DNA from 2 places in the Kitasatospora fiedleri genome. Region 2 is predicted to be linked to the other one. Evidence: riboswitches for the same ligand, from Rfam matches in the RefSeq annotation. Region 2 holds a riboswitch; the other holds the start of a gene.
The links. Region 2 has a riboswitch for glycine ahead of gcvT (glycine cleavage system aminomethyltransferase GcvT). Riboswitches for the same ligand answer to the same signal wherever they lie in the genome.

Region 1: linked by a shared signal. The riboswitch ahead of gcvP (aminomethyl-transferring glycine dehydrogenase) and the one ahead of gcvT (glycine cleavage system aminomethyltransferase GcvT) in region 2 are both predicted to bind glycine.

What each region holds. Positions count from the first base shown of each region.
Region 1 is NZ_OX419519.1:1,460,124-1,468,911, forward strand. It holds gene infC (translation initiation factor IF-3) at 1-21, opposite strand, end outside; gene QMQ26_RS07115 (DUF1844 domain-containing protein) at 482-862, shown strand; gene gcvP (aminomethyl-transferring glycine dehydrogenase) at 1,159-4,032, opposite strand; glycine riboswitch at 4,251-4,357, opposite strand; gene QMQ26_RS07125 (PRC and DUF2382 domain-containing protein) at 4,547-5,668, shown strand; gene QMQ26_RS07130 (MFS transporter) at 5,831-7,300, shown strand; partial or broken gene QMQ26_RS07135 (DNA polymerase IV) at 7,327-8,776, opposite strand.
Region 2 is NZ_OX419519.1:5,080,310-5,089,097, forward strand. It holds gene QMQ26_RS23390 (L,D-transpeptidase) at 1-352, shown strand, start outside; gene QMQ26_RS23395 (L,D-transpeptidase) at 544-1,737, shown strand; gene QMQ26_RS23400 (ATP-binding protein) at 1,913-2,410, shown strand; gene QMQ26_RS23405 (L-serine ammonia-lyase) at 2,652-4,019, opposite strand; gene QMQ26_RS23410 (serine hydroxymethyltransferase) at 4,179-5,447, opposite strand; gene gcvH (glycine cleavage system protein GcvH) at 5,464-5,838, opposite strand; gene gcvT (glycine cleavage system aminomethyltransferase GcvT) at 5,943-7,007, opposite strand; glycine riboswitch at 7,104-7,212, opposite strand; glycine riboswitch at 7,213-7,317, opposite strand; gene QMQ26_RS23425 (enhanced serine sensitivity protein SseB) at 7,477-8,244, shown strand; gene QMQ26_RS23430 (enhanced serine sensitivity protein SseB C-terminal domain-containing protein) at 8,361-8,788, shown strand, end outside.

The DNA of each region.
Region 1 (8,788 bases), 3.6 Mb from region 2:
GATGCGGGGCTCGGTGCTGATGGGGCCTCCTCGGTTGCACCTTTTCCGATGCGGCCGTCGGGCGGCGGTCGCACGTAGTGGTTTCGACCACTGGGCGGGGCTTCATTCATGCTTCGCTGCCGCTGCCCTCTGGCAGGAGCACCGAACGCACGAAAAAAGCCCCGCACGGTACAGGCGGGGCTCCACACGTTCCGGGATGTCCTGACGGACACCACTGGCAGCGGGCAATCCTCGCGGCGCCCACCACGGACCGGACCCGTCGGCCCTTCGGCCGATCAGGTGGGAGACTTTCGCGGTTGCCCTCTCGGGCCTCCTGGAGTGGAGCCTCCACTTGCTGGCCGGGCAACCCGAAGGCTCGTCCGGCCGGTCAGTCTCGAATCATACCAGCGTTCCGGGGCCGACCGGTATTCCGACCCCCCGCCACCCGCCTTGTACGCTCCATCCGTACCCCGCTTTCGCACCAGCACTCCGGAGTGACGCCTTGACCAGCCAGCCCGACCACGCGCCCGAGTCCGAGTCCGACCAGGCCCTCGGCTTCGACGACCTGACCCGTGACATCGCCGAGGTCCCCGCCGTCGAGGTGATCACCACCGTCGCCGTCCACCTGATGAGCGCCGCCGCCGTCAAGTGCGGCCTCGCCGAGGGCGGCGAGGCCGACAAGGACCTCGACGAGGCCCGCAAGCTGATCACCGCCCTGGCCGGCCTGGTCACCGCCGGGGCCCCCGAGATCTCCAACTTCCACGCCGCCCCCCTCCGCGACGGCCTCCGCTCCCTCCAGCTCGCCTTCCGCGAAGCCTCCCTCGTCCCCGACGCCCCCGGCACCGGCCCCGGCGAGAAGTTCACCGGCCCCGTCTACTCCTGACGCCCCCGCCCCCGGGGCCCCGCCGGAGGCACCCCGCCCCGCCAGGGGCGCGGGGAACTGCGCGCAGCGGAAGGCGACGACGCCGAAGCCGCCCAGCCGAGAGAACTTCCCCGGCCGAGCGGCTTCCGTCATCCTCCCCCGCCCCGCAGGGCCCCGCCGGAGGCGCCTCCCCGTCCTCCGCCTCCCCGCCCCGCCAGGGGCGCGGGGAACTGCGCGCAGCGGAAGGCGACGACGCCGAAGCCGCCCAGCCGAGGGAACTCCCCCGGCCGGGCGGCTTCTACGCTCCCGCTACGCGCTCACGCGTCGTACTCGTCCAGCGGCGGGCACGAGCAGACCAGGTTCCGGTCGCCGTACGCGCCGTCGATCCGCCGCACCGCCGGCCAGTACTTGTCCGCCGGGTTGACGCCCGCCGGGAAGACCGCCTCCTCGCGGGTGTACGGGTGCGCCCACTCGCCGGCCAGCATCGCCGCGGTGTGCGGGGCGTTGCGCAGCGGGTTGTCGTCCGCCGCCCACTCGCCCGCGCCGACCTTCTCGATCTCGCCGCGGATGGCGATCATCGCCTCGCAGAACCGGTCGATCTCGTGCAGGTCCTCGGACTCGGTCGGCTCGATCATCAGCGTCCCGGCGACCGGGAACGACATGGTCGGCGCGTGGAAGCCGTAGTCAATCAGCCGCTTGGCGATGTCGTCGACGCTGACGCCGGTCTCCTTGCTGAGCGGCCGCAGGTCGATGATGCACTCGTGCGCGACCAGTCCGCCGGGGCCGGTGTAGAGCACGGGGTAGTGCGGGGCGAGTCGCTTGGCGATGTAGTTGGCGTTCAGCACGGCCACCTGGGTGGCGCGCTTGAGGCCCTCGCCGCCCATCAGGCGGACGTACGCCCAGGAGATCGGCAGGATCGCCGCCGAGCCCCAGGGCGCGGCCGAGATCGGGCCGACGCCGGTCGCGGGGCCGGCCTCGGCCTGGAGCGGGTGGTTGGGCAGGTACGGCGCGAGGTGCGCGCGCACCGCGACCGGGCCGACGCCGGGGCCGCCGCCGCCGTGCGGGATGCAGAAGGTCTTGTGCAGGTTGAGGTGCGAGACGTCCGCGCCGAACTTGCCGGGCTTGGCCAGGCCGACCAGCGCGTTGAGGTTGGCGCCGTCGACGTACACCTGGCCGCCGGCCTCGTGGACGAGCGCGCAGATCCGGGTGATCTCGGTCTCGAACACGCCGTGGGTGGACGGGTAGGTGACCATCAGCACGGCGAGCTGCTCGCCGTGCTGGGCGATCTTCGCCTTCAGGTCCTCGACGTCCACGTCGCCGTCGGCCAGCGTCTTGACCACGACGACCCGCATGCCGGCCATCGCCGCCGAGGCGGCGTTGGTGCCGTGCGCGGAGGACGGGATCAGGCAGACGTCGCGCTGGGTGTCGCCGTTCGCCCGGTGGTAGGCCCGGACGGCCAGCAGGCCGGCCAGCTCGCCCTGCGAACCGGCGTTGGGCTGGATCGAGACGGCGTCGTAGCCCGTCACCTCCACCAGCTGCTGCTCCAGCTCCCGGATCAGCGTGAGGTACCCGGCCGCCTGGTCGACCGGCGCGAACGGGTGCAGCTGCCCGAACTCGGGCCAGGTGACCGGCTCCATCTCGGTGGTCGCGTTGAGCTTCATGGTGCAGGAGCCCAGCGGGATCATGCCGCGGTCGAGCGCGTAGTCGCGGTCGGAGAGCCGGCGCAGGTAGCGCAGCATGGCGGTCTCGGAGCGGTGGCTGTGGAAGACCGGGTGGGTGAGGTACTCGTCCTCGCGCAGCAGCCCGGCGGGCAGCGCGTCGGCGTCCTCGGCGATCTCGGCGTCCTCGACCCCGAACGCGGCGAGCACGGCGGCCAGGTGCGCGCGGGTGGTGGTCTCGTCGCAGGACACCGACACCCGGTCGCCGTCGACCCGGTGCACGTTGACGCCGCCGGCCAGCGCAGCGGCGACGACCTGGTCGGCCCGGCCGGGCACCACGGCGGTGACGGTGTCGAAGAACGCGTCGTGGGCGAGCTCGACGCCGCCCGCGCGCAGGCCGGCGGCGAGCGCGGCGGCGTAGCGGTGGGTGCGGCGGGCGATGTCGGCGAGGCCGTCGGGGCCGTGGTAGACGGCGTACATGGAGGCCATCACGGCGAGCAGCACCTGCGCGGTGCAGATGTTGGAGGTGGCCTTCTCGCGGCGGATGTGCTGCTCGCGGGTCTGCAGGGCGAGCCGGTAGGCGCGGTTGCCGTCGGCGTCGACGGAGACGCCGACCAGGCGGCCGGGCAGGTTGCGTGCGTACTCGGCGCGCACGGCCAGGTAGCCGGCGTGCGGGCCGCCGAAGCCCATCGGGACGCCGAAGCGCTGCGAGGTGCCGCAGGCGATGTCGGCGCCGAGCTCGCCGGGCGAGCGCAGCAGGGTGAGGGCGAGCAGGTCGGCGGCGACGGCGACCACCGCGCCGAGCCCGTGCGCCTGCTCGATGACGGCCTTCGGGTCCCGGACCGCGCCGGACGCGCCGGGGTACTGGAGCAGCACGCCGAACACGCCGCGCTCGGCGATCTCGGCGGGGATGCCGTCGGACAGGTCCGCGGTGACGACCTCGACGCCGGTCGGTTCGGCGCGGGTCTCGATCACGGCGAGGGTCTGCGGCAGGGTGTCGGCGTCGACCAGGAAGACGCCGGCCTTGTTCTTGGTGACGCGCCGGGCCAGCGCCATCGCCTCGGCGGCGGCGGTGCCCTCGTCGAGCAGCGAGGAGCCGGAGGTGTCCAGGCCCGTCAGGTCGGCGACCACGGTCTGGAAGTTGAGCAGCGCCTCCAGGCGGCCCTGCGAGATCTCCGGCTGGTACGGGGTGTAGGCGGTGTACCAGGCCGGGTTCTCCAGCACGTTGCGCAGGATGACCGGCGGGGTGAAGGTGCCGTAGTAGCCGAGGCCGATCATCGAGGTGAGGACCTGGTTGCGGCCGGCCAGCTCGCGCAGTTCGGCGAGCACCTGGGCCTCGCTGCGGCCGGCGGGCAGGCCGAGCGCGGTGAGGCTGCGGATGGCGTCGGGGACGGCGGCGTCGGACAGCTCGTCCAGGGAGGCGTAGCCGACCTGGGCCAGCATCTTCTGCTGGGCGTCGCTGTCGGGACCGATGTGGCGGTGCTCGAAGGGGCTGGCCTGCTCAAGGTCGCTGAGCGTCGGCTGGGCGTTCATGGGGGTCGGGCCTCCTGGTCGCGGACCGGCGGTGGTACGCACGCGGTCGGCGGCCGTGGGAGCGCCTGGGCGTACGAACCCGTCAGCCTCCCCCTCTGTCATCGGTACCTGAGAGCTTCGCACGTCCGGACCGCGCGGGCCCGCCCGGCTTGCACCGTCGGCGAGGGCGGGTCGGCCGGCTCCGGTGCCGACGGTCCTGCCCTGCTTTCCAGAGTGACCTGGCCCGTTCGGTACGGATGCCTGAGAGATTCCGGGGAGGGGTTGCTCCTTCGGCGCCCCGCACCCCGCCGTTCGGGCGGTTCCGGGACTCTCCCGAGCGGGCTCGGCGGTCGCCTCCGAGGGTACCAGCGCGGGCCTCCCGGATCACCGGTGCGGCCCTGTGATCTGCCCCGGACGGCGGTGTCCGGGGTGCCGCCGCCCGTGACGTGCCGTTTGGTGTGAAGTGGCGGCCCGGCACGCTCCTCCGGCCGCCTCCGGACGGATCTTCCCAGGAGCAGCAGGACTGGAGGACAGCGTGCAGACCGATATCGATCCGCGCGACCTGATCGGACACAAGGCGGTCGACCGGAACGGTGACAAGATCGGCACGGTCGACGAGGTGTACCTGGACGACGCCACCGGCGAACCGGAGTGGGCGGCCGTCCGCACGGGGATCTTCGGCCGGGACGCCTTCGTCCCGCTGACCACCAGCGAGTTCGCGGGCGACGAGCTGCGCGTCCCGTACGACAAGTCGCTGATCAAGGAGTCGCCGGACTTCGGCGTGGGCCAGCACCTCTCGCCGGCCCAGGAGCTGCAGCTGTACCGCTACTACGGGCTGGACACGGGCGGCGACGCCGGTTCGGGCCCGGCGGCGGTGGACGGCACGGCCAAGGCGGCCGGGACGGCGGCGGCCGCCGGGACCGCCGGGGCGGCGGCGACCGCGAAGGAGCACCCGCGCGAGGAGCCCGCGGCGCCCGCCCCGGACCGCGACTTCGGCACCGTCGCCTCCTCCCCCGCCCCGGCGCCCGCCCCCGGCACCGTCGCCGCGGCCCCGGCCGCGCACGCCGCGGGCAGGCACCAGCAGGCCCAGCCGCACCCGCAGTCGCAGTCGCAGTCGCAGCAGCAGCCGTCCGCCCGGTCGGCCGCGGCGGAGCCGACCGCGCCGGTGGAGATCACCTGCCGCGAGGAGCGGATCGACATCAGCACCGAGTGGCACGAGGTGGGCACCACCCGGCTGCGCAAGTACGTGACCACCGAGCAGGTGGAGCGCCGGGTGCCGGTGGTGCGCGAGCGGGTGCGGGTGGAGCGGATTCCGGTGTCGGACGCGGAGCGGGCGGCGCTGAGCGAGCAGGAGATCGCCGAGGCGGTCGAGGAGGTCACGCTGCGCGAGGAGCGCCCGGTGGTGCGCAAGTACCTGGCGCCGATCGAGCGGGTGCGGCTGGTGGTGGAGCGGTACACCGAGGAGGAGGTGGTCCGCGAGGAGCTGCGCCGCGAGCAGGTGGAGGTGCACGACGCGACCACCGGCGAGGGGGACGGCGAGGGGCCGCGGCAGCACCGGCCGTGGAACGCGCAGCCGCAGTCGCCGGCGGCCCGGCCGCAGTCGGCCGCCGCGAACGGCAGCGCGGAGCACGCCCGCCCGGAGCCGCTGCGCTCCTGACGGCCCGTCGGCCGTCCGGCCCCGGCCCGCTCCGGCGGGTCGGGGCCGGCGCTTTGCCAAAGCTTCACCGGTCGATATTTGACAGAGTGAAGCATCTCCCGACATCGTTACTTCAGTCCCTGCACCATCGCCTTTCTGAAGCAACCTGTCGGAGGAGTCCCCGTGAGTGAGGCACCACAGCCCACCCCCACGGCCGCCAAGCCCACCAGCGCCCGGGTCCTGCCCGCCCTGATCCTGGCCATGCTGGCCTTCAGCGTGGTGCAGACCGCGGTCGTCCCGATCCTGCCGGGCCTGGCCCGCGAACTGAACGTCTCGGGCTCCAACATCACCTGGCTGATGACCGCCAACCTGCTCTCCGCGGCGGTGCTCACCCCGCTGCTGGGCCGCTTCGGCGACCTGCGCGGACGCAAGCCCATGCTGCTGGTCTCGCTGGCCGGCCTGGTGCTCGGCTCCGGCCTCGCGGTGGGCACCCACTCCTTCACCTGGCTGGTGGTCGCCCGGGTGCTGCAGGGCGCGGGCGGCGGCGTGCTGCCGCTGGCGATCAGCATCGTCCGCGACGAGCTGCCCCGGCACAAGGTGACCGGCGGCGTCGCCGCGATCTCCGCCTCGATGGGCGTCGGCTCCGGCCTCGGCCTGGTCGCCACCGGCCTGCTGCTGGAGCACTGGAGCTACAAGTCGATCTTCTGGATGGGCCTGGTCTTCGGCCTGATCGCGGTCCTGCTGGTGGTCCTGCGGGTCCCCGCCGACCCGGTCACCGACAAGGAGGGCGGCGCCGACCCGCTCGGCGCGCTCACCCTGGCCGGCTGGCTCTCCGCCCTGCTGGTCGCCGTCAGCCAGGGCAACCACTGGGGCTGGACGTCCACCCGCACCCTCGGCCTGTTCGCCGTCGCCGCCGTGGTCGCCCTGGTCTGGCTCCTGGTCGAGTCCAAGGTCGCCCACCCGCTGGTCGACCTGTCGATGATGGCCCGCCCCGCCGTCGCCTTCACCAACATCTCCGGCCTGCTGATCGGCTTCGGCATGTACGGCTCGTTCATGGTGATCAGCAACTTCGCGCAGACCCCGGAGAAGCTCACCCACTACGGCTTCACCGCCACCGTCCTGCACGCCGGCGTCATGCTGCTGCCCTCCGCGATCGGCTCGATGGTCGCCGCCCCGCTCGGCGCCCTGCTGATCGCCCGCCGCGGCCCCCGCCTCCCGCTGGTGCTCGGCGGCTTCCTCGGCGCCGTCTCGATGGCCTACCTGGCGCTGCGCCACGGCGCCGAGTTCGACATCTACTTCTCCTCCGCGGTCTTCGGCCTCGGCGTCGGCCTCGCCTACGCCGCGATGCCCGCCTACATCAACGGCGCCGTCCCCGCCGAGCAGTCCGGCATCGCCAACGGCATGAACGCCGTGCTGCGCACCGTCGGCGGCGCGGTCGGCACCGCGGTGATGAGCGCGATCCTCACCGGCGACATCCTCAAGCTCCCGGTGCCGATCCAGCTCCCCACCGAGAACGCCTACCAGAACGCCTTCTGGGTGGCCGGCGCGATGTGCCTGGTGGCCGCCGCCGTCCCGTTCGCCATCCGGGCCGTCAAGTCCGCCCCGGCCCCCGCCGAGCAGGCCGCCCCGGCCCTCACCAAGACCGACGCCTGACGGCGTCCCCCTCGCGTACTGGACACACGCGAGCAGCAGGAGCACCCCCCGCCACGGGCATCGGCGGGGGGTGCTCCTGCTCCCTCCGCCCCCGCACGCCCTTCACCCCGCCGGGGGCCGCAGCGGCAGCGCGCCCGAAGCCTCCAGCTCCTCGTCCCCGACCGCGAACGTCCGCACCCGGCCCACCCCCGAGTACGGCGTCTCGAAGCGCACCGTCACCCGGCCGACCCCGCTGCCCTGCACCCAGCCGGGGCCGAACTCGCGGTGCGTCACGTCCTGCCCGGGCCACCAGCGCCGGGCCGCCGGATCGGCCGCCACCGGCTCCGCCACCGCCTCCTCGACCACCGCCGCCGTCCCCGACTCCCGCTCCTCCCGCTCCAGTTGGGCGAACAGGTCCTCCTGGGTGTAGTCCGCGAGCTGCGCGACGCCCACGCCCAGCAGCCGCACCCCGCCGGTGACGTCGACCTGGAGGGCCAGCCGGCGCGCCGTCGCCGCGACCACCTCCTCGTCGTCCGTCGGCCCGCGCAGCGTCTCGGAGCGGGTCAGCGTCGAGAAGTCGAAGCGGCGGACCTTGAGCACCACCGTCCGCCCGGAGCGCCCGGCCGCCCGCAGGCGGCGCACGCACCGCGCGGCGAGCTGCTCGATCTCGCGCAGGATGCGGTCCCGGTCGGCCAGGTCGACCTCGAAGGTGTCCTCCACCGACACCGACTTGGCGTCCCGGTCCGGCACCACCGGCCGCTCGTCCCAGCCGATCGCCATCTGGAACACGCCCGCCCCGTGCGCCTTGCCGAGCAGCCCGACCAGCTCCCCGAACCCGGCCTCCGCCAGGTCCGCCACCGTGGTCAACCCGGCCCGGCGCAGCGCCTGTTCGGTGGCCGGGCCGATCCCGGGCAGCGCCCGCACCGGCATCGGGGCCAGCACCGCCCGCTCGGTGCCGGGCTCGACCAGCACCAGCCCGTCCGGCTTGGCCCGCTCGGAGGCGATCTTCGCCATCAGCTTGGAGGCCGCGGCGCCGACCGAGGCGGTCAGCCCGGTGCGCTCCAGGATGTCGGCCCGCAGGTCCTCGGCCAGCGCCAGCACCAGCTGGGCGCCCTCCGCAGGCGTGGCCGCGGCGGCCAGCGCGGGCCCGTACGGCCCGGCCTCCAGGTCGACGAACGCCTCGTCCAGGCTGAGCGGCTCGACCAGCGGGGAGCGCTCCCGCAGCAGGCCCATCACGATCTCGCTGTTGGCCCGGTACGCCTCGAACCGGCCGGTCAGGAACGCCGCGTTCGGGCAGAGCCGGCGGGCCTGCGCCATCGGCATCGCCGAGTGCACGCCGAACTTCCGGGCCTCGTAGGAGGCGGTGGAGACCACGCCGCGCCCGCCGAGACCGCCGACGATGACCGGCTTGCCGCGCAGGCTCGGCTTGGACGCCTGCTCCACCGCGGCGAAGAAGGCGTCCATGTCGAGGTGGATGATGCTCGGCACGGTCCGCACCGCCCGATCATC
Region 2 (8,788 bases):
CACCATGGTGATCTCCTCCAAGGAGAAGGTCACCCGGATGAACTCGGCGACCGTCTCCAACGTCAAGGGCGACGAGTACGACGTCCCGGACGTGCCGCACGCGATGCGCCTGACCAGCACCGGCACCTACGTGCACGGCAACTACTGGAGCAGCGCCTTCGGCAAGTCCAACGCCAGCCACGGCTGCGTCGGCATGGCCGACGTCAAGGGCGGCGGCGACAGCACGGCGGCGGGCAAGTTCTTCAACTCCTCGATCATCGGGGACGTGGTGCGGATCAAGAACTCCAAGGGCCAGACCGTCGCCGGCGACAACGGCTGGAGCGGCTGGACCCTCCCGTGGAGCAAGTGGTAGCCGACCGCCCGCAGGCCCGCCCGCACGCCCGCTCGCACGGCCCGGTGGTCACCCGACCGCCGGGCCGTGGTCCGTTCGTGACCGGACCGGGACACTCGGGTCGCAACGTTTCCGGTCCCCGATCCGTCATATCAAGCGAAAGTCCTGTCAGCGGACAGGCGGGTGACTGGGGAGAGCGGAACGTGAAGGCGATGCGCGGGGCACATGTGGCGGGGGCGCTCGCGGGCGCCCTGGTGCTGATGACCACGGCCGGTTGCAGCTCCGGCCCGGCGAAGCCGGACGGCCCCAAGGGCACGGCCGGTGCCACGGCCGGCGAGAGCAAGCCGGCGGTGTCGGCCGCCACCATCGCCATCACGCCCGCCGACGGCGCCACCGGGGTGAAGCCGACCGGCGAGGTCAAGGTGACGGCCGCGGCCGGCAAGCTCACCTCGGTCAAGGTCACCGGCCCGGACGGCGTCGAGGTGCCCGGCCAGATCGCCGCCGACGGCAGCTGGGCCCCCACCGGCAGCCTCCTGGTGGCCACCGCCTACACCGTGGACGCGCTCGCCGAGGACGACAAGGGCGTGGTCGCCAACGCGCGCTCCGGCTTCACCACCCTCACCCCCGACAAGGAGGCCGGCACCAGCGACAACATCGCGGACGACGGCACCTACGGCGTCGGCATGATCGTCTCGGTGCGGTTCAAGCGGTCCGTGGTCAACAAGGACGCGGTCAAGGCCGGCATCACCTTCGAGACCTCCGACGGCACCGAGGTCCGCGGCCACTGGGTCAACGACAAGCGGATCGACTTCCGGCCGGAGAACTACTGGAACGCCAACACCAAGGTCACCATCCACTACAAGCTCAAGAACGTGGAGACCGCGCCCGGCGTGTACGGCGACGTGGACAAGGACGAGCCGTTCACCATCGGCCGCTCGCAGGTCTCCACCGTGGACGTCAACACCCACCGGATGTCGGTGGTCCGGGACGGCCAGCAGACCGACACCGTCGAGTTCACGGCCGGCAAGCCCGGCTACGACACCTGGAACGGCGTCATGGTGGTCGAGGCGATGGAGGGCACCACCCGGATGACCTCCAACGGCGTCACCAAGGAGGGCTCCGGCGACGAGTACGACCTGGTGGTTCCGCACGCCATGAGGTTGACGGACTCCGGCACCTACGTGCACGGCAACTCGTGGAGCGCGGGCGTGATCGGCCGCTCCAACGGCAGCCACGGCTGCATCGGCGTCACCGACACCGCCAAGGGCGGCGACGGCACCCCGGCGGGCAAGCTCTACAACTCCAGCATGGTCGGGGACGTGTTCAAGGTGGTCAACTCCAAGGGCGCGACGGTCTCGATCGACAACGGCCTGGGCGGGTGGAACACCCCCTGGGCGCAGTGGTGACGCCCGGGCGTCCGTTCGGTTGCTGACGGCATATGCCAAATGAATAGTGATCGTTTGCTCATTGTCCGTACGCGGCCGCTCGCGTTCCGCAATGATGGGGCGCATGGCGGCATGGGGCGAAGCAGACCGGTCATCACTTCCGGCGGCCGGCAGGCGTGGTGACGATCCGTCAGTGATCGGCGCCGGTGTGGTGCTGGCCGATCTGGAGCGGCTGACGCCGGAGGAGATGGAGCACCTCTTCTTCGGCGTCCTCAGCGATCCCGACGCCGCGGAGGAGGTGCGGCTGCCCTCCCGCCCGGAGTCGGCCAAGGTGGCCCGCCGGCTGGTCCTCTCGGTCTTACGGACGTGGAAACTCCACCAGCTGCTGGAGGCCGGGGAGTTGCTCACGGGCGAACTGGTGGCCAACGCCGTCCGGCACGCGGGCGGCCGGATGATCGGACTCAAGGTGACCCGCCGCCCCGGCTGGCTGCGGGTCGAGGTCCGGGACTCCTCGCGCGCCCTGCCCTGCCTGATCCGGGCCCCCGAGGTCGGCTACCAGAACGGCCACGGCCTGCGGCTGGTGGAGTCGCTCGCCGACCGCTGGGGCGCCGACCTGCTGCCGCGCGGCAAGGGCGTCTGGTTCGAGATCAGAATCCGCGAGCGGGCCGCCGCCATCGCCGCCGCCGCGCTCTGAGCCCGCACCGATCCACTCTGAGCCCACCCCGCCGTCCCACCTGGAATGTGAAGGTGAAGTGAACCACACGCCTTGGTTTCGATTTTGTTCACCGGTTCACGGCATGCGATAGTCATGCACGTCGGGCAGCACAACCCGACGCCTCCCCTCCGCCGGCACGCACCCCCTTGGCCGCCGGAGGACGCACAGGGGCCCCGGACCGCGCACCACCGCGGACAGGGGCCCCGTACCGTTTCCGGGGTCAGCACTCGATGACGTTGACGGCGAGGCCGCCGCGGCTGGTCTCCTTGTACTTGACCTTCATGTCGGCGCCGGTCTCCTTCATGGTCTTGATCGCCTTGTCGAGGGAGACATGGTGGCGCCCGTCGCCGCGCAGGGCCATCCGGGCGGCGGTGACGGCCTTCACCGAGGCCATGCCGTTGCGTTCGATGCAGGGGATCTGGACCAGGCCGCCGACCGGGTCGCAGGTGAGGCCGAGGTTGTGCTCGATGCCGATCTCGGCGGCGTTCTCGACCTGCTCGGGGGTGCCGCCGAGGACCTCGGCGAGGCCGCCCGCGGCCATCGAGCAGGCGGAGCCGACCTCGCCCTGGCAGCCGACCTCGGCGCCGGAGATGGAGGCGTTCTCCTTGAAGAGCATGCCGATCGCGCCCGCCGCGAGCAGGAAGCGGACGATGCCCTCCTCGTCCGAGCCCGGGATGAAGTTCAGGTAGTAGTGCAGGACGGCCGGGATGATCCCGGCGGCGCCGTTGGTGGGGGCGGTGACCACCCGGCGGCCGGAGGCGTTCTCCTCGTTGACGGCCATCGCGTAGAGGGTGACCCACTCCATCGCGTTGCCCGGGTTGACGCCCTCGGCGCGCAGCGCGCGGGCGGCGGAGGCGGCCCGGCGGCGGACCTTGAGGCCGCCGGGGAGGATGCCCTCGCGGGACATGCCGGCCGCGACGCACTCCTTCATGACGGCCCAGATCTCCAGCAGCCCGGCCCGGATCTCGGCCTCGGTGCGCCACGCCTTCTCGTTCTCCAGCATCAGGCCGGAGATGGACAGGCCGGTCTCCCTGGTCAGCCGCAGCAGCTCCTCGCCGGTGCGGAAGGGGTACCGCAGGGCGGTGTCGTCGGGCTTGATCCGGGCCTCGCCGAGGGCGTCCTCGTCGACCACGAAGCCGCCGCCGACCGAGTAGTAGGTCTTCTCCAGCAGCGTCTCGCCGGAGGCGTCGTACGCCCACAGGGCCATGCCGTTGGCGTGGTACGGGAGCGCCTTGCGGCGGTGCAGGACCAGGTCGTGGTCCGGGTCGAACGGGATCTCGTGCCGGCCGAGCAGGCTGAGCCGCTTCTCGGCGCGAATCCGCTCGACGTCCAGGTCGGCGCGGTCGACGTCGACCGTGCGGGGCGAGTGGTTCTCCAGGCCGAGCAGGACGGCCTTGGGGGTGCCGTGGCCGTGCCCGGTGGCGCCGAGCGAGCCGTACAGCTCGGCGCGGACGGTGGCGACCCGCTCCAGCAGGCCCTCGGAGCCGAGCCGGCGGGCGAACATCCGGGCCGCGCGCATCGGGCCCACGGTGTGCGAGGAGGAGGGGCCGATGCCGATGGAGAAGAGGTCGAAGACGCTGATGGCCACGGGGTGACGTCCTTGTCCGGTCTCGTGGTGGTGTGCCGGTTCCCGCCCGGTGGGGCGGGGCGCGGCATGGAACGGGGCACCGCGCGCACCTCTCCAGTGTGCGTGGTGCCCCGGGAAGCCCGGGCGGGCCGCCGGTCGGGCGGCCCGCCGGGCGGGGTCCTACAGCTCCGGGTAGAGCGGGTGGGCGGCCGCGAGCGCGGTCACCCGGGCCTTGAGCGCCTCGGCCTTGGCCGCGTCGAAGCCGGGCTTGAGCGCCTCGGCGATGACGTCGGCGACCTCGCGGAAGTCCTCGGCGCCGAAGCCGCGGGTGGCCAGCGCCGGGGTGCCGATCCGCAGGCCGGAGGTGACCATCGGCGGGCGCGGGTCGTTCGGGACGGCGTTGCGGTTGACCGTGATGCCGACCTCGTGCAGGCGGTCCTCGGCGTCCTGGCCGTTGAGCTCGCTGTTGCGCAGGTCGACCAGGACCAGGTGCACGTCGGTGCCGCCGGAGAGGACGGAGACGCCGGAGGCGGTCACGTCGTCCTGGAGCAGGCGCTCGGCGAGGATCTTCGCGCCCTCCAGGGTGCGGCGCTGGCGCTCCTTGAACTCCTCGGAGGCCGCGACCTTGAACGCGACGGCCTTGGCGGCGATCACGTGCTCCAGCGGGCCGCCCTGCTGGCCGGGGAAGACCGCGGAGTTGATCTTCTTGGCGTGCTCGGCCTTGGAGAGGATGACGCCGCCGCGCGGGCCGCCCAGGGTCTTGTGGGTGGTGGTGGTGACCACGTCCGCGTACGGCACCGGGGAGGGGTGCAGTCCGGCGGCGACCAGGCCGGCGAAGTGCGCCATGTCGACCATCAGCAGGGCGCCGACCTCGTCCGCGACCCGGCGGAACTCGGCGAAGTCCAGCTGGCGGGGGTAGGCGGACCAGCCGGCGATGATCAGCTTGGGCCGGTGCTCCTTGGCGAGGCGCTCGACCTCGGCCATGTCGACCTGGCCGGACTTCTCGTCCACGTGGTAGGCGACCACGTTGTAGAGCTTGCCCGAGAAGTTGATCTTCATGCCGTGGGTCAGGTGGCCGCCGTGGGCCAGGTTCAGGCCCAGGATGGTGTCGCCCGGCTGGATCAGCGCGAACATCGCCGCGGCGTTCGCCTGCGCGCCGGAGTGCGGCTGCACGTTGGCGTGCTCGGCGCCGAACAGCTCCTTGATCCGGTCGATGGCGATCTGCTCGACCACGTCGACGTGCTCGCAGCCGCCGTAGTAGCGGCGGCCGGGGTAGCCCTCGGCGTACTTGTTGGTGAGCACCGAGCCCTGGGCCTCCATGACCGCCACCGGGGCGAAGTTCTCGGAGGCGATCATTTCCAGGGTGGTCTGCTGGCGGTGCAGCTCGGCGTCGACCGCGGCGGCGATCTCCGGGTCGAGCGCGTGCAGGGACTGGTTGAGAACCGTCATCAGGGGGGTCTCCCGGTCAGGCGCCGGTGAAGGCGGTGTAGCCGTCGGCGTCGAGCAGCTCGTCGGTCGCCTCGACCCGGACCTTGAACAGCCAACCGCCCTCGAAGGGCTCCGAGTTGACCAGGGCCGGCTCGTCGATGACCGCCTGGTTGACCTCGGTGACCTCGCCGGTGGCGGGGGAGTAGAGGTCGCTGACCGACTTGGTGGATTCGAGCTCGCCACAGGTCTCACCCGCGGTGACGGTGTCACCCACTGCGGGGAGCTGGACGTACACGATGTCGCCGAGGGCGTCGGCCGCGTGCGCGGTGATGCCGACCGTCGACACCCCGTCCACGGCGGCGGTCAGCCACTCGTGCTCCTTGGTGTACTGCAGGTGCGTGGGGTTGCTCATGGCGTCATTCTCCAGGATCGCGGGAGGGGCGGGCGCGGCCGTCCGCTGGGCGGACGAACCGGAAAAGGACTGGCTCGGGGAGGAGGCCGGGGGAGAGGCCGAGGTCAGCGGGCACGCCGGTAGAACGGCAGCGCGACCACCTCGACCGGCTCGGCCTTGCCGCGGACGTCCACCGCGACGGTGCCACCCGGCTCGGCGTGCGCGGCGTCCACGTACGCGATGGCGATCGGCTTGCCCAGGGTCGGGGACGGCGCGCCGGAGGTGATCCGGCCGATCACGGCGCCCTCGGCGTCCACCACCGCGTACTCGGCGCGCGGGACGCGCCTGCCCTCGGAGACCAGGCCGACCAGCTTGCGCGGCGGGGCGGACTCGGCCGCGGCGGCGGCCTCCTCCAGCGCCTTGCGGCCGACGAAGGCGCCGTCGTTGGTGGTCTTGTCGAAGCGGACCACCCGGCCCAGGCCGGCGTCGAACGGGGTCAGCTCGGTGGACAGCTCGTGCCCGTACAGCGGCATGCCGGCCTCCAGGCGCAGCGTGTCGCGGCAGGACAGGCCGCACGGGACCAGGCCCTCGGCGGTGCCCGCCTCGGTCAGCGCGGTCCACAGGTGCGCGGCGTCGGCCGGGGCGCAGAACACCTCGAAGCCGTCCTCGCCGGTGTAGCCGGTGCGGGCCAGCCAGACCTGGCGGCCGGCCACGGTGGCGGGCAGCAGGGCGTAGTACTTCAGGCCGGGCAGGTCGGCGTCGGTCAGCTTGGCCAGGATGCCGTTCGCCTCCGGGCCCTGGACGGCGAGCAGCGCGTAGGCGTCCCGGTCGTCGCGGACCACGGCGTCGAAGCCGGCCGCGCGCTCGGTCAGCGCGTCCAGCACCACCTGGGCGTTGGAGGCGTTGGCCACCACCAGGTACTCGTGCTCGGCGGTGCGGTAGACGATCAGGTCGTCCAGGATGCCGCCGTCCTCGCGGCAGATCATGGTGTAGCGGGCGCGCAGCACGCCGAGCGCGGAGATGAAGCCGACCAGGGCGTGGTCGAGCAGCTCGCCGGCCTGCGGGCCGGAGACGGTGATCTCGCCCATGTGCGAGAGGTCGAACAGGCCCGCCTTCGTGCGGACCGCGAGGTGCTCCTCGCGCTCGCTGCCGTAGCGCAGCGGCATGTCCCAGCCCGCGAAGTCGGTCATGGTGGCGCCGAGCGAGCGGTGCAGCGCGTCGAGCGCGGTCAGGCGGAGGGACACGACAGGACTCCCGGGATCTGGAAACGGGCAGGCTGGGGCGAATCTCCCCCATCTGTCGTCGAACCTGAGAGCTTCGCCGCCTCCTGAACAGGATGGCGGCTTGCACCGTGGGTGGGCGCACGGCGCGGCCGTGTCCACTTTCCAGATCTGCCTCGCCCGGGCGGTAGGGGTGCCTGAGAGATTCCGGGGAGGACTTGCTCCTTCGGCGCCGGTCGCGGCCTGTGCCAGGCCGTTCCGGCTCTCCCGCGCGGGTTCGAGCGGCCGGTATGAAGTTAGGGCGGGCCCATCATGGCATGCCGGGGGCGGGTCGCGGGAGAGGGGGCCGGAGCGGGCCCGGCGGACGGGGCCGCACCGGGCCGCCGCGCCGGGTCCGCGCGCCGCTAATCTGATCGCAACCGCGGATGTGGAGGGCGAGATGGGGTTCCCGCTGGACGGGGTGCTGGAGGGCGGGCCCTGGCCGGCCAACGAGCTGGAGCAGGTGCTGACGGCCGCGCTCGGCGACCCCGGGGCGACGCCCCGGGTGATCGAGGTGCTGGCCCGCAGCCAGGTGTGGATTCCGCTGCCGTCCGGCACCTCCCCGGACGCCGAGGCGCTGGACCTGCCGACGCTGGAGCTGGCCGGGGCGCCGTACGTCCCGGTGTACTCCTCGCAGGAGCAGTACCTCCGGCACTGCCCGGGCATCCCGTTCGCGATCGCCCCGATGTGGGAGTTCGCCCGCGGGCTGCCGCTGGGCATCGGCGTCGCGGTCAACCCGGAGGCGCCGGTGGGCATCCCGGTGCCGCCGGAGGGCGTCGGCGAGCTGCGGCGCGGGCCGCGCGGCGAGCAGTGGGAGGCGCAGGGGGTGACCGAGGGGGCCCGGGTGGCGCTCAAGGAGCCCGAGCCGCACCAGGAGCCGTTCGCCTTCCTGGCCGCCGCGACCGGCGAACTCGTCGCGCTGCCCGGCGTCCTGACGGCCCGTCGGGCGCTGGCCCGGGTGGAGGGCGAGCCGACCCTGCTGTACGTCGGCGTGCAGCTGGACCCGGCGGCCCCCGCCGACCCGGCCGAGGTGAACACCGCGCTGGGCCGGGCGCTCGGAACCGCGCCGCCCAGCTGGGGCGTCCACCTGGTGCTGCTCGACCTGGTCGCCGATCCGGTGGTGGACTGGATGCTGGGGCGGGTACAGCCCTTCTACGTGCGGCCGTGACGGCGGCCCCGGTCCGCCGCGCGGGGCACGGCGGCATGACGGCTGTCGGGTGCGCCCCATAGGGTTGCCCGGAACACCGGAGCACGGCGGAACGGACGAAGAGAGTAGGCGGCGACGTGACGGGAGCAGCCGGCGACCCGGGGGCGGTCGAACGCGCCCTCGCAGCGGTCGCGCCGGAGCGCTGGGAGGCGTACGAGGGGCTGCTGCGGGCCCTGGCCGGCGGGCAGGTCTGGATGCTGCTCTGGCACGGCAGCCCCGGCAGTCCGGACGCCCAGTACGGGAACATGGACGTCGGCGGCCACGGCTACGCGCCCGGCGCGACCTCCCCCGGGCAGCTCGCGGCCAGCGGCTGGACGCGCGCCCACGAGGTGGTCTCCGGGCTGGAGATCGCCGCCGCGCTGTACCGCTCGCGCTGGGGCCTGTGGCTCGACCCGCACCGCCCCGGCGGCGGCGTCGGCGTGCCCTGGGCCGACCTGCGGCGGATCGCGCTCGGCCTGGACCGGCTGCCGGCCGGGCCGCTGCGGATCTCCGAACCCCCGGTGCA